Geobacillus stearothermophilus ATCC 12980: one gene and its partner. The protein of the gene in region 1 binds, or shares a complex with, the protein of each later gene. Each region holds a gene or a part of one and is shown on either strand. Other genes may lie near its edges. The genes, in order: dnaB and dnaG. A codon is read from its position in the direction of its gene.

The links.
Region 2: the proteins of dnaB (region 1) and dnaG are in contact, whole or in part, in a crystal structure (PDB 2R6A), measured with the Geobacillus stearothermophilus proteins. Residues at the interface, in WP_033016901.1 of Geobacillus stearothermophilus: Ser13 (codon at 2,146), Glu15 (codon at 2,140), Ala16 (codon at 2,137), Gln18 (codon at 2,131), Glu91 (codon at 1,912), Leu92 (codon at 1,909), Asp94 (codon at 1,903), Ala95 (codon at 1,900), Val96 (codon at 1,897), Pro97 (codon at 1,894), Thr98 (codon at 1,891), Ala99 (codon at 1,888), Ala100 (codon at 1,885), Asn101 (codon at 1,882), Tyr104 (codon at 1,873), Tyr105 (codon at 1,870), Ile108 (codon at 1,861); in WP_049624496.1 of Geobacillus stearothermophilus: Lys456 (codon at 9,632), Leu457 (codon at 9,635), Leu458 (codon at 9,638), Pro459 (codon at 9,641), Ala460 (codon at 9,644), Asn463 (codon at 9,653), Ala464 (codon at 9,656), Leu467 (codon at 9,665), Leu535 (codon at 9,869), Leu536 (codon at 9,872), Ile537 (codon at 9,875), Ala538 (codon at 9,878), Gln544 (codon at 9,896), Glu545 (codon at 9,899), Asp548 (codon at 9,908), Tyr549 (codon at 9,911), His552 (codon at 9,920).

The regions. Positions count from the first base shown.
Region 1 is NZ_CP128494.1:2,810,305-2,813,208, forward strand. It holds dnaB (replicative DNA helicase), read right to left. Parts: upstream 2,183-2,904; coding sequence 818-2,182; downstream 1-817. Other genes in the region: QSJ10_RS15230 (adenylosuccinate synthase), read right to left, coding at 1-665; rplI (50S ribosomal protein L9), read right to left, coding at 2,294-2,743; QSJ10_RS15245 (DHH family phosphoesterase), read right to left, coding at 2,740-2,904. UniProt on the Escherichia coli protein: The main replicative DNA helicase, it participates in initiation and elongation during chromosome replication. Travels ahead of the DNA replisome, separating dsDNA into templates for DNA synthesis.
Region 2 is NZ_CP128494.1:1,921,998-1,932,661, reverse strand. Bases 7,743-10,664 are described here. They hold dnaG (DNA primase), read left to right. Parts: upstream 7,743-8,266; coding sequence 8,267-10,063; downstream 10,064-10,664. Other genes in these bases: rpoD (RNA polymerase sigma factor RpoD), read left to right, coding at 10,098-10,664. Outside these bases: QSJ10_RS10515 (PhoH family protein), read left to right, coding at 1-746; QSJ10_RS10510 (HD family phosphohydrolase), read left to right, coding at 801-2,903; rRNA maturation RNase YbeY, read left to right, coding at 2,900-3,370; QSJ10_RS10500 (diacylglycerol kinase family protein), read left to right, coding at 3,373-3,726; QSJ10_RS10495 (cytidine deaminase), read left to right, coding at 3,852-4,250; GTPase Era, read left to right, coding at 4,243-5,151; QSJ10_RS10485 (YqzL family protein), read left to right, coding at 5,254-5,397; DNA repair protein RecO, read left to right, coding at 5,429-6,205; transcriptional regulator CcpN, read left to right, coding at 6,318-6,914; QSJ10_RS10470 (pyruvate, water dikinase regulatory protein), read left to right, coding at 6,933-7,733. UniProt on the Escherichia coli protein: RNA polymerase that catalyzes the synthesis of short RNA molecules used as primers for DNA polymerase during DNA replication.

The DNA of each region.
Region 1 (2,904 bases):
GCTCCTTCAAACAGGACGCGGCGTCCTTCATCAAGCGCGTTGTTCAATACGACCGATGTATCACAGACGTATTTTGCGATTTGCTGGCCATACTCGTAATACTCTTCAAAAATGTCCTCGAAGCGGAACCCTTCGGCACCGTACACTTTTTCGAACAACATGTTTTTCTCTTCCAAGTTGCGGGCCAGCTTTTCCGCAAACACATCGCGGTCGAGCAAATCGATGATGCGGATGCCGATGCGCGCTGCTTTATCCATGTACGCCGGCCCGATTCCTTTTTTCGTCGTGCCGATTTTATTGGTGCCTTTCCGCTCTTCCTCAAGCCCATCCAATTTCAAATGATACGGCAAAATGACATGGGCGCGGTTGCTGATGCGCAAATTATCGGTCGAAACGCCGCGCTCATGCAAATAGGAAAGCTCGGCGACAAGCGCTTTCGGATCAATGACCATGCCGTTGCCGATGACGCAAATTTTGTCTTTATAAAAAATGCCCGACGGGATTAAGTGAAGCTTATACCGCTCTCCGTTAAACACGATCGTGTGTCCGGCGTTGTTCCCTCCCTGGTACCGGGCAATGACTTCCGCGTTTTCCGATAAAAAGTCTGTAATTTTCCCTTTTCCTTCATCGCCCCATTGCGTGCCGACAACAACGACTGACGACATGGCGAGCACCTCCAGTTTCCTCGGTCTAAACATTGTCAGTGTATCAGTTTTTCGGTGCAAAGTCAATGAAACACGAACATTTTAAACAGTTATAAACTTTTTGTTCGTCTATTAAACCCGAAAGGAGGCGCCTGCCGCCAACGTGAGCCGGTTTACGCCCCCGGCGGAATTTGCGCCTCATCGAAGCGGCGCTCTAGGTTGACAAACTTATTATACTCTTTAATAAAAGCGAGCTGCACCGTTCCGACTGGACCATTGCGCTGTTTGGCAATAATGATTTCAATGATGTTTTTGTTCTCAGAATCTTTGTTGTAATAGTCATCGCGGTACAAAAAGGCGACAATGTCGGCGTCTTGCTCAATGCTTCCGGATTCACGAATATCGGACATCATCGGCCGTTTGTCTTGGCGCTGCTCGACGCTGCGCGACAGCTGCGACAAGGCGATGACCGGCACTTCAAGCTCGCGGGCGAGCGCCTTCAGCGAGCGGGAAATTTCCGATACTTCCTGTTGGCGATTTTCTTTGCTACGTCCGCTCCCTTGAATGAGCTGCAAATAATCAATGACAATCATGCCGAGCCCGCTTTCCTGCTTAAGCCGGCGGCATTTGGCGCGAATGTCGCTGACGCGGATGCTCGGCGTGTCGTCGATATAAATGCCGGCGTTCGATAAACTCCCCATCGCCATCGTCAGCTTGCCCCAGTCTTCCGGCGTCAATTTGCCGGTGCGCAAGTTTTGCGCGTTAATGTTGCCTTCTGCACAAAGCATCCGCATCACCAGCTGCTGGGCGCTCATCTCCAAACTGAAAATGGCGACATTTTCATTCGTTTTCGTCGCTACATTTTGGGCAATATTTAAGGCGAACGCTGTTTTCCCAACCGACGGCCGGGCGGCCACGATAATCAAATCGCTCCGCTGAAAACCGGACGTCATCCGGTCAAGCTCGGTGAACCCGGTCGGGATGCCGGTGATTTCCCCATCCCGGTTATGGAGCATCTCAATATTGTCATACGTTTGCACGAGAATGTCCTTAATATTTTTAAAGGCGCCCGAATGCTTCCGTTGGGAAACCTCCATAATTTTGCGCTCAGCTTCATCAAGCAAAACGTCGATCTCGTCTTCCCTTGTATATCCGTCTTGCGCGATCGATGTCGCTGTGCGGATGAGGCGGCGCAGCACCGATTTTTCCTCGACGATGCGGGCGTAATATTCGACGTTGGCCGCTGTTGGCACGGCGTCGGCGAGCTCGCTTAAGTAGGAGACGCCGCCGATTTCCTCAAGCTGCTCGGAAGCGGCGAGTTCCGCCGTCACCGTCACCAAATCGACCGGCTCCCCCCTGTCGGCGACGCGAAGCATGGCGTGAAAAATTTTTTGATGGGCTGCACGGTAAAAATCCTCTGGGATTAAAATTTCCGAAGCAGGCACTAACGCAGCGGGATCCAAAAATACGGCGCCAAGCACCGCTTGCTCAGCTTCAATGCTTTGTGGAGGAATTCGTTCTGAAAACAGCTCGCTCATCGTTTCACCACCTTTTCCCCCGTTGTATCTTTCTCTGTTGCAGCTAATAAGCAAAGGAGCCCCGCCGCAGCGGGCGGGGGCATCTTCGCTTCCTGAAATGAGACGTCGCCGTTATTTTTGTTCTGTCACATGCACTTTCAGCGTCGCCGTTACCTCTGGGTGGAGTTTCACCGGCACGTTCGTGTATCCAAGCGCGCGAATGGCATCGGCAAGCTCAATTTTGCGCTTGTCGAGCTTCAAGCCGTGTTGGGCTTGCAGCGACTCGGCGATTTGTTTGCTCGTAATCGAGCCGAACAAACGGCCGCCTTCGCCTGCCTTTGCTGGAATGGTTACTGTCAGCTTCTCAAGCTGTTCTTTCAATTTTTTCGCATTCGCCAGCTCCTCGGCCGCCTGGCGCTGCTCTTTTTGTTTTTGCGCCTCGAGCGCTTTTAAATTGGCTGGCGTCGCTTCAATGGCCAGCCCTTGTTTAAATAAGAAGTTGTTGGCATAGCCGTCGGCGACATTTTTGATTTCCCCTTTTTTCCCTTTTCCTTTGACATCCTTTAAAAAGATGACCTTCATGATGGATTCCCCCCCTCAAAATAGTCATGAATGGCTTCCCGCAGTTGCCGCTCCGCCTCTCCGACCGTCACCCCGGACAGTTGGGCGGCAGCATTTGTCAAATGTCCGCCCCCGCCCAACTTCTCCATAATGACTTGCACGTTGATGTCGCCAAGCGAGCG
Region 2 (10,664 bases), 890 kb from region 1 along the record:
GGGTGGCCGTCAGCGAGCGCGACATCATCTATGCCGTACAGCTGGCGAAAAAAGGGGCGCTTGACGGCCTCATCCAGCTGTACGAAGAAGAGATTACGAAAAATGCCAAAGGGAAGTCGATCCGCGTCAAAACGCTCGGCCAGCGTTATTACGTGGCGGCGATTGAACAACACGACTTGACGTTTGGCATCGGGCCGGCCGGAACCGGGAAAACGTACTTGGCGGTTGTCATGGCGGTGAAGGCGCTGAAAAACGGCAGCGTCAAACGCATCATTTTGACCCGACCGGCTGTCGAGGCGGGGGAAAGCCTCGGCTTTTTGCCCGGCGACTTGAAGGAGAAAGTCGACCCGTATTTGCGCCCACTGTACGATGCGCTAAACGACGTGCTCGGAGCGGAGTATGTGCAGCGCCTCATTGAACGCGGCACGATTGAGATCGCTCCGCTCGCCTATATGCGTGGCCGGACGCTTGAGGATGCGTTCGTCATTCTGGACGAAGCGCAAAATACGACGCCGGCGCAAATGAAAATGTTTTTAACCCGGCTTGGTTTTGGGTCAAAAATGGTGATCACCGGCGATATTTCCCAAGTCGACCTGCCAAAAGGAGTCGAGTCGGGGCTGTCGGTCGCGAAGCGCATTTTGGCTTCCATCAGCGGCATTGCTTTTGTGTTTTTGGAGCAGTCTGATGTTGTCCGCCATCCGCTTGTGGCGAAAATTATTAATGCCTACGATGAGGCCGGCTTATAGAGCACAGACCGGGATGGATGGCACAGCTTTTCTTACAAAGCGAGGGGAAAACCGGTGGGAAGGCTTCGTTTTTTTCTCGAGCGGACAAAAGACGTCCGCTTCGTCCGCTTTTGGCTGTTTTTGTTTTTGGCTGCGCTGTTGTTTGCTGTGTTGTACTGGCAAGTGAAACCGCGCCAATATGAGCTGCGCCTGTTTGACGTCGCTAAAGAAACGATCCGCTCGCCGGTGACGGTTGAGGACAAAGAAGCGACAGCCAGGCTGAAAGAAGAAGCAGCCGCCAAAGTGGCAGACGTTTATACGTTGAAAAAAGAATATGCCGAAAACCGTGTCGATCTTCTTTCCTCGCTGTTTGCCGCCATTGAGAGCGTGCAAAACGAGGCGGGTTCGGGCCGTTCGCCCGGTGATTTGACAGCGAAGCTCGAGGAACGGCTGCCGCCGGAGTGGTTTGCCTACCTGTCCTCTGAAGAATGGCGGCGGCTGCTCAGCGCTTCTCCCGGTGAACTCGAGACAGCCAAAGAAGCAGCGTTGACGGCCGTGCATGCGGCCATGAGCGAGCGCATTTCCCAGGCGGAGCTTGACGAGGCGCGCGCGAAAGCAGCGACAGAGCTCAAGTATGCGGCGCTGTCGCCGGCGTTGCGCGAAACCGTCGCCAAGTTGTGCCGGCAGGCTGTCATTCCGAACGTCGTCTACGACCGGACGGCGACGGAAGAAAAGCGGCGGCAGGCGATGGATGAAGTGAAGCCAGTGAAAATTTTGCAAGGGCAAGTGATCGTGGAGGAAGGGCAATTTATTACGAGTGACATTTACCACCGGCTTGAGCTCGTCGGCCTGCTTGGCGGCGGACGCCCGCATTGGCCGGCCGCGGGGCTTTGTTTGTTCGTGCTGCTCTTGCTTGCGCCGCTCGCTTACTATTTCCGCGCCGAGAAGACGAATGAAAACTTGCTGCTTTATGGAGCGGTGTTCACGTTGATGATGGCGGTGATGGTGCTCATTCGCCTGCTGCCGTCCGGCGGGGCCGTTTCGGCTGGCTATCTCGTTCCGGCAGCGTTCGGTCCGATGCTTGTCCGCGTGCTGCTTGGCGAGCGGCTGGCGGTGATGACCGCCATCATTGGGGCGGTGTGCGGCAGCATCTTGTTTAATGAAGAAATCGGGGCGACTGGCGCCGTATCGGTGTCCTTGGCTGTTTATTTGCTCGCTGGCGGCCTGGCTGGGACGTTTTGCCTGCCGAAGGAGCTGGCGAAGGCGAAAATTTGGCGGGCCGGTGTGCTTGTTGCCGTCGTCAATGCGGGTTTGCTCCTATCGTTGTTGCTAATGAAAAATGGCCGCTACTCGCTGGCTGAGATCGGCCTTTTTCTTCTCATGGCGGCGGCCTCCGGCATTTTCTCCGCCATTTTGACGATCGGGCTGCTGCCGGTGTTTGAGACGGCATTCGGCATTTTGTCGCCGCTTCGCCTCATTGAGCTGTCGAATCCAAATCACCCGCTGTTGCGCAAATTGTTGACGGAGGCGCCGGGGACGTATCATCACAGCATCATGGTCGCCAATTTGGCGGAAGCGGCGTGCGAGGCGATCGGCGCCGACGGCTTGCTAGCGCGCGTCGCCTGCTATTACCACGACATCGGCAAGACAAAGCGGCCCCGCTATTTCATTGAAAACCAAATGGGCGGCAATCCGCACGATCATTTGTCGCCGCAATTGAGCAAAAATATTATTATCGCCCATGTCACCGACGGCGTCGCCTTGCTTCGCAAGCACCGGCTGCCAAAGGAGATTGTCGACATCGCCGAACAGCATCATGGCACGACGCTGCTCAAGTATTTTTATCATAAAGCGCTCGAGCAAACGGGAGTGGTCTCCGAAGCCGAGTTCCGCTATCCCGGGCCGAAGCCGCAGACGAAAGAGGCGGCGGTCATCAACATTGCCGACAGCGTCGAGGCGGCTGTCCGTTCGTTGGCCAACCCCTCGCAGGAAAAAATCGAAAAGATCGTCCGGGGGATCATCGCCGACCGCCTGCAGGACAACCAGTTGAACGAGTGCGACATCACGATGAAAGAGTTGGAGATCGTCGCCCGTTCGCTTTGTGAGACGCTCAACGGCGTCTTCCATTCGCGCATTGAATACCCGGAAGTACGAAAGGAAAAGGTGAAGCATGCATGACCATTCACATCGACTTTATCGACGAAACGGGCGAAGTGACCGCAGAGCAGCTTGAGATGCTCGAGCAACTCCTTCGCGAAGCGGCAGCGAGCGAGAACGTGCCGGACGGGACGGAAGTGGGCGTCTCATTCGTGGACAACGAGCGCATTCGCCTGATGAACCGCGACTATCGCGGCAAAGACGCTCCGACTGATGTGCTTTCGTTCGCGTTGGAAGAGGAAGGAGAGGGCGAAGTCGACATCATCGGCGCCGATATGCCGCTGGTGCTTGGCGACATCGTCATCTCCATTCCGAAGGCGAAAGAGCAAGCGGCGGAATACGGGCATTCGTTCATGCGCGAGCTCGGGTTTTTGGCCGTGCACGGTTTTTTGCATTTGCTTGGCTATGACCACGAAACGGAAGAGGAAGAGCGCGTCATGTTTGCCAAGCAAGAGGAAATATTGACGCGGTTCGGATTGACGCGATAGCCATGCGAGGTGCGAGGGAACGGGATCGTTTCGCCTGGGCTTGGGCGGGAATGAAGGCGGCGGTGAAGGAGGAGGCGCATTTGCGTTTTCACTTGGCGGCCGCCGTTGTTGCCTTTGCGCTCGGTTTCGCTGTCGGGCTGTCGCGCTGGGAGTGGATTGTGTTAGTGCTGACAGTTGGTGCGGTCGTTACACTCGAGCTGGTGAATACAGCCATCGAGCGCACGGTCGACTTGGTGACAGGAGAGTTTCACCCGCTGGCGAAAGCGGCGAAAGATATCGCTGCTGCGGCTGTGCTCGTGGCTGCCGGGGTTGCTGTCATCATCGGGGCGCTGCTGTTTTGGCCGCATCTTCGCTGAACGAACGAGAGATAAAATTCTAATTTTTCTGTTACATTTTTGTTTCAAATGATGAAATTGGCGGCGATTTTTTGTAAAATAATAAAAGAAAGCAGCGTTTGCTTTCAGGAAAGGAAGAGCCATTCATGGAGATCGAACAGCTCATTGCCGAAGCGAAAAAAGCGCGCGAATTCGCATACGTGCCTTATTCGAAATTCAAAGTCGGCGCCGCGTTGCTGACGAAAGACGGCAGTGTGTACCGCGGCTGCAACATTGAAAACGCCGCTTACAGCGTGTGCAATTGCGCGGAGCGGATCGCGCTGTTTAAGGCGTATTCCGAAGGGGAAACGGAGTTTGCCGCCCTCGCGGTCATTGCCGACACTCCCCGCCCGGTTCCGCCGTGCGGCGCATGCCGTCAAGTGATCGCTGAGCTTTGCCCTAGCGATATGAAAGTCATTTTGGCCAATATCAACGGCGATGTCAAAATCGTCACCGTTCAAGAACTGCTGCCAGATGCTTTTTCAGCGGAGGATATGCATGAATAAGGAAGGATACAAATCAGGGTTTGTTGCCATTATCGGAAGACCGAACGTAGGAAAATCGACGTTTTTAAACCGTGTCGTCGGGCAAAAAATCGCCATTATGAGCGACAAACCGCAGACGACGCGCAATAAAATCCAAGGCGTGTACACCGATGAGGACGCACAAATCATTTTTATCGACACTCCCGGGGTGCATAAACCGAAGCATAAACTCGGCGATTTTATGATGAAAGTGGCGCTCAATGCGCTGCGCGAAGTCGATTTGATTTTGTTTATGGTCAATGCCGAGGAAGGGTTTGGGCGCGGCGAGGCGTTCATTATGGAGCGCTTGAAAGAAGTCGATACGCCGGTGTTTTTGGTGATCAACAAAATCGATCGCGTTCACCCGGATGAGCTGCTGCCGCTCATTGACCAGTACAAGGATTTGCACCCTTTTGCGGAAATTGTGCCGATTTCAGCGCTTGAAGGAAACAATGTCGAGCGTCTGCTGGAGCAAATTAAAGAGCGGTTGCCGGAAGGACCGCAATATTATCCACCGGATCAAGTCACCGACCATCCGGAGCAGTTTATCATCGCCGAGCTCATTCGCGAGAAAGCGCTTCACTTGACGCGCGAGGAAGTTCCACATTCGATCGCCGTCGTCGTCGAACGCATTGAGCGGCGCGAAGAGACGGGCACGGTTTACGTCGGGGCTGTCATCGTTGTTGAGCGCGATTCGCAAAAAGGAATCATCATCGGCAAGCAAGGCCGGATGTTAAAGGAAATCGGACAGCGGGCGCGCGCTGACATTGAGGCACTGCTTGGATCCAAAGTGTTTTTGGAGCTGTGGGTGAAGGTGCAAAAGGACTGGCGCAACCGCCTTTCGCAGTTGCGCGACTTCGGGTTTCGCGAGGACGAGTATTGACGGCTAGAAAATTTTACGCGACATAAACGGGTTTTGCCCGAGCCAACCTATAGGTAAAACCACCAATATGCAATGCCTGCAGGCAGAAAGAGGTGTCATTCCATGCTTGAGTTTACTTGGAAGTTGTTTAGCCAAACAGGCAATATCGATACGTACTTGTTGTTTAAAGAGTTGGAACGGGAGCAGCGGCTCGGCGGTGAGGAGCAGAACACCGACCAGAAAGAAATCGACCAGCCGATCTCTTAGCATCGTCACTGGCCCAATTGGTGGTGGTTCAATGTTTGAAAAGTGTGAAGCGATCGTGATGCGGACCATCGATTATGGCGAGACGAATAAAATTGTCACATTGTTTACAAGGGAATGGGGAAAGGTGGCTGTGATGGCGCGAGGTGCGAAAAAGCCAAGCAGCCGCCTTTCTGCTGTTACGCAGCCGCTCGCCTATGGCCATTATTTGATCCGCCGCAGCCGCGGCGTCGGCGTTCTCCATCAAGGGGAGCTCATTGATTCGATGCGGGCGCTGCGTGAAGATTTGTTTGCCGCTGCCTATGCCGCGTATATTGTGGAGCTCACCGACAAAAGCACAGAAGAGCAAAAGCGCAATCCGTACTTGTTTGAGCTGTTGCGGCAGACGTTACAGTATATGAGCGAAGGGCGCGATTTAGAGATCATGGCGTTGATTTATGAGATGAAAATGCTCCCAGTGCTCGGCATTCCGCCGGTGCTTGACCGTTGCGCGCGTTGCGGGGCGACAGAAGGGAGCGTCTCGTTTTCGGTCAAGGAGGCGGGCTTCCTTTGTCATCGCTGCGAGGAGGCCGACCCGCACCGGATGCCGTTGTCGCCAGCGTCGGCCCGGCTGTTGCGCCTGTTTTTCCATATTGATCTTGCCCGGCTGGGCGCGATTTCGGTCAAAGAAACGACAAAGGCGGAATTGAAGGCGGTGCTGTCGGCGTACTACGATGAATATGCCGGCCTGTCGCTGAAGGCGAAACGCTTTTTGCAGCAAATGAGCGTGCTGAAAGACACACTCGCCCCCGATAGCGGCCAGGATGCTTAATTTTCCTTGTAAACGCGTGATGTAGTATAATATAAACAAGGATGATAGCGTGAGGGACCTTTTGGCAAGGTGGTGAGCGACGATCGAACTGAATAAACGCCAGGAACAAATTTTGCAAATTGTCAAAGACTACGGGCCGATCACCGGCGAGAGCATCGCCGAAAAGCTGAACTTGACGCGGGCGACGCTGCGGCCCGATCTCGCGATTTTGACGATGGCCGGCTATTTGGAAGCGCGGCCGCGCGTCGGTTATTTTTATACCGGAAAAACGGGCACGCAGCTGTTCGCCGATAAGATTAAAAAATTAAAAGTTGAAGACTACCAGTCCATCCCGGTCGTCGTCAACGAAAACGTGAGCGTCTATGATGCGATTGTCACGATGTTTTTGGAAGACGTCGGCACGCTGTTTGTCGTCGATGAGGAGTCGCTTCTTGCGGGCGTTTTGTCGCGCAAAGACTTGCTGCGCGCGAGCATCGGCAAACAGGAACTGACAGCGATTCCCGTTAATATTATCATGACAAGGATGCCGAACATCGCTGTTTGTTATAAAGATGATCCGCTGATTGAGGTGGCCGAACGGCTGATCGAGAAGCAAATCGACGCTATGCCGGTCGTGCGCAAAACGGAGAAGGGGTATGAAGTGATCGGCCGCATTACGAAAACGAATATGACGAAAGCGTTCGTCTCATTAGCCAAAGACGATGTGTGAGCGAAAAGGAGGAACAAAATGAATCAACGCCTCGTTTATGTCGTATCCGACTCGGGCGGGGAGACGGCTGAGCTTGTCGTCAAGGCGGCGGCCAGCCAGTTTTACGCCTCGCCGGTTCAAATCAAGCGCGTTCCATACGTAGAGGATAAAACGACGTTAGCCGAAGTGGTCGCGTTGGCCAAAATGAACCAAGCCATTATTGCCTTTACGCTCGTTATTCCGGAAATGCGCGAATTTTTGCTTGCCGAGGCGGCGCGCGAAGGGGTGGTCGCTTACGATATCATCGGCCCACTCATCGAAAAAATGAGCGGCTTGTTCCAGCTGACGCCAAGGTATGAGCCGGGCCAGGTGCGCGTGCTCGACGAAGATTACTTCAAAAAAATCGAAGCGATCGAATTCGCCGTCAAATACGACGACGGCCGCGACCCACGCGGCATTTTGCGCGCTGATATTGTGTTGATCGGCGTATCGCGCACATCGAAAACGCCGCTGTCGCAATACTTGGCGCATAAGCGGCTGAAGGTGGCAAACGTACCGATCGTTCCGGAAGTCGAGCCGCCCGAGCAGCTGTTTCAAGTCGGGCCAGGCAAATGCTTCGGTTTGAAAATCAGCCCGGACAAGCTGCTGTCGATCCGCCGCGAGCGTTTGAAATCGCTCGGCTTGAACGACCAAGCCATCTATGCGAACATGGATCGCATTAAAGAAGAGCTGGCTTATTTTGACGAAGTCGTAAAAAAAATCGGCTGCGATGTCATCGATGTAACGAACAAAGCTGTGGAAGAAACGGCAAGCATCATTATGAAAAAGTTGAAGTGTTAAGAACGTTGGATCCGCCTGTTTTGTCCGCACGATTTCCTGCCGGTAATCGTGCGCTTTTTTATGGCATACGTCCCTGAGTTATATTATAATAAAAAATTGCGGGAAAAATGACCCTGCATAGGTTTAGAGTGGGCATAAGTCGAGTAAACTATTTATAGCTGTTTGTCAAGGAAAACAAGGGAAAAGTTTTCGACAAAAACCGCCGGGCGCCCGAAAAAAAAGAAGGATTTTTGGGGATGATGTAGAATAATAGGGAGTGTGAAGCCTTCCCTTGCTTTAGGGGCCAGGTTGTCCGCTGCAACAAAGTCAAAAAAAATGAAATGTTCCCTTTGGCCTTGAAATATAATATATCGAAGCGCCCTTTCGCCAGCTTGACGCCGTTTGCTTTACGGAGGCGGCGGGCGGATTGGGAGGGCCGGCTGTTGCGGGCAAGGGGGAAGGCAAAACGGAGGAGTTGAAAAAATTTGTCGAAAGTAAAAGGGAAATCGGCTGACAGCCGAGAATAAATTAAATTATGATACGGGGTTGTTCGTATGGGACATCGCATTCCCGAAGAAACGATTGAAGCCATTCGCCGCGGCGTCGATATTGTGGATGTCATCGGCGAATACGTCCAGCTGAAACGGCAGGGCCGCAACTATTTTGGCTTATGCCCCTTTCATGGGGAAAAGACGCCGTCGTTTTCCGTTTCTCCGGAAAAGCAAATTTTCCACTGCTTCGGTTGCGGAGCAGGAGGGAATGCCTTCACGTTTTTAATGGACATCGAGGGCATTCCGTTTGTGGAAGCGGCCAAACGGCTTGCGGCCAAGGCAGGCGTCGATTTGTCCGTCTATGAGCTGGATGTTCGCGGGCGCGATGATGGTCAGACGGACGAGGCGAAGGCGATGACGGAAGCGCATGCCTTGCTGAAACGATTTTACCATCATTTGCTTGTCCATACAAAAGAAGGACAAGCCGCGCTTGATTACTTGCAGGCGCGCGGATGGACAAAAGAAACGATCGACCGGTTTGAAATCGGCTATGCCCCGGATGCACCTGATGCGGCGGCCAAGTTGCTGGAGAGCCATTCCTTTTCTCTTCCGGTGATGGAAAAGGCGGGGTTGTTGACGAAAAAAGAGGACGGGCGATACGTCGACCGGTTCCGGAACCGCATTATGTTTCCGATCCACGACCACCGCGGCGAAACGGTGGGGTTTTCCGGCCGCCTGCTCGGCGAAGGGCATCCGAAATATGTCAACAGCCCAGAAACGCCCGTTTTCCGCAAAGGGGCGATTCTATACCACTTTCATGCGGCGCGGGTGCCGATCCGCAAGCGGCAGGAGGCGCTGCTTGTCGAAGGGTTTGCCGATGTCATTTCCGCAGCGCAGGCCGGCATCGATTATGCCATTGCGACGATGGGGACGTCGCTGACCGAGGAGCAGGCGCGCATTTTGCGCCGCCATGCGGACACTATAACGATTTGTTATGACGGCGACAGCGCCGGGATCGAAGCCGCTTGGCGCGCTGCTGAGCAGCTGAGCGCATTGGGATGCCGCGTCAAGGTGGCATCCCTTCCGAACGGTCTTGACCCGGATGAATATATACGTGTTTATGGCGGTGAACGGTTTGCCGGAGAAGTGGCTGCCGCCCGACCGCTCGTGGCGTTTAAAATGGCGTATTTGCGGCGCGGAAAAAATTTGCAGCACGAAGGGGAGCGGCTCCGCTATATTGATGAAGCGCTCCGGGAGATCGGCAAGCTGTCGAGCCCGGTGGAACAAGATTATTATTTGCGCCAGCTCGCCGAAGAGTTTTCGTTGTCGCTTTCCGCTCTTCATGAGCAGCTGTCCCGCAGCCAGCGCGAGAGGACAAAGCCGCGGGAGGCGCCCGATGGGGAAACGGCGCGGCCGATGCTGGCGAAAAAGTTGCTGCCGGCTTTTCAAAATGCGGAACGGTTGCTGCTTGCTCATATGATGAGAAGCCGCGATGTGGCGCTGGTCGTTCAAGAGCGGATTGGCGGCCGGTTTAACATCGAGGAGCATCGGGCGTTAGCCGCTTATATTTACGCCTTTTACGAAGAAGGGCATGAAGCCGACCCGGGTGCGCTCATCTCAAGAATCCCCGGCGAGTTGCAGCCGCTCGCGAGCGAGCTGTCGCTTTTATTGATCGCAGATGACGTTTCCGAACAGGAGCTCGAGGATTATATCAGGCATGTGTTGAATCGCCCAAAATGGTTAATGCTAAAGGTAAAAGAACAAGAAAAAACGGAAGCGGAGCGAAGAAAGGACTTTTTGACAGCCGCCCGCATCGCCAAAGAAATGATTGAAATGAAAAAAATGTTATCTTCCTCATAATATGGTGGTATGAGTTTTTAAAGGAGGTAATGAAATGGCCGAAAAACCAGCCCAATCAAAGCAGGCCGAGGCGGCTGCCGGCGAAACGCTGGAGCAGGTGAAAGAGCAGCTCGCTGAGCTCGGCAAGAAGCGCGGCATCCTCACATACGAAGAAATTGCCGAGCGGCTTTCCGGCTTTGATTTGGACTCCGACCAAATGGACGAATATTATGAATACTTGGCTGACCAAGGCATTGAAGTCATCAGCGAATCCGATTTGGAAGCCGATCCGGACATCGATGAGCTGGCCAAGGAGGCGGAATTCGACTTAAATGACTTATCCGTTCCTCCCGGCGTGAAAATCAATGACCCGGTGCGCATGTACTTAAAAGAAATCGGCCGTGTCCCCCTTTTATCAGCGGAAGAAGAAATTGAGCTGGCGAAGCGGATCGAACAAGGCGATGAAGAGGCGAAGCGCCGGCTGACGGAAGCCAACCTCCGCCTCGTCGTCAGCATTGCCAAACGGTATGTCGGCCGCGGCATGCTTTTCCTCGATTTGATCCAGGAAGGGAACATGGGGCTGATCAAGGCGGTTGAAAAGTTTGATTACCGCAAGGGCTAC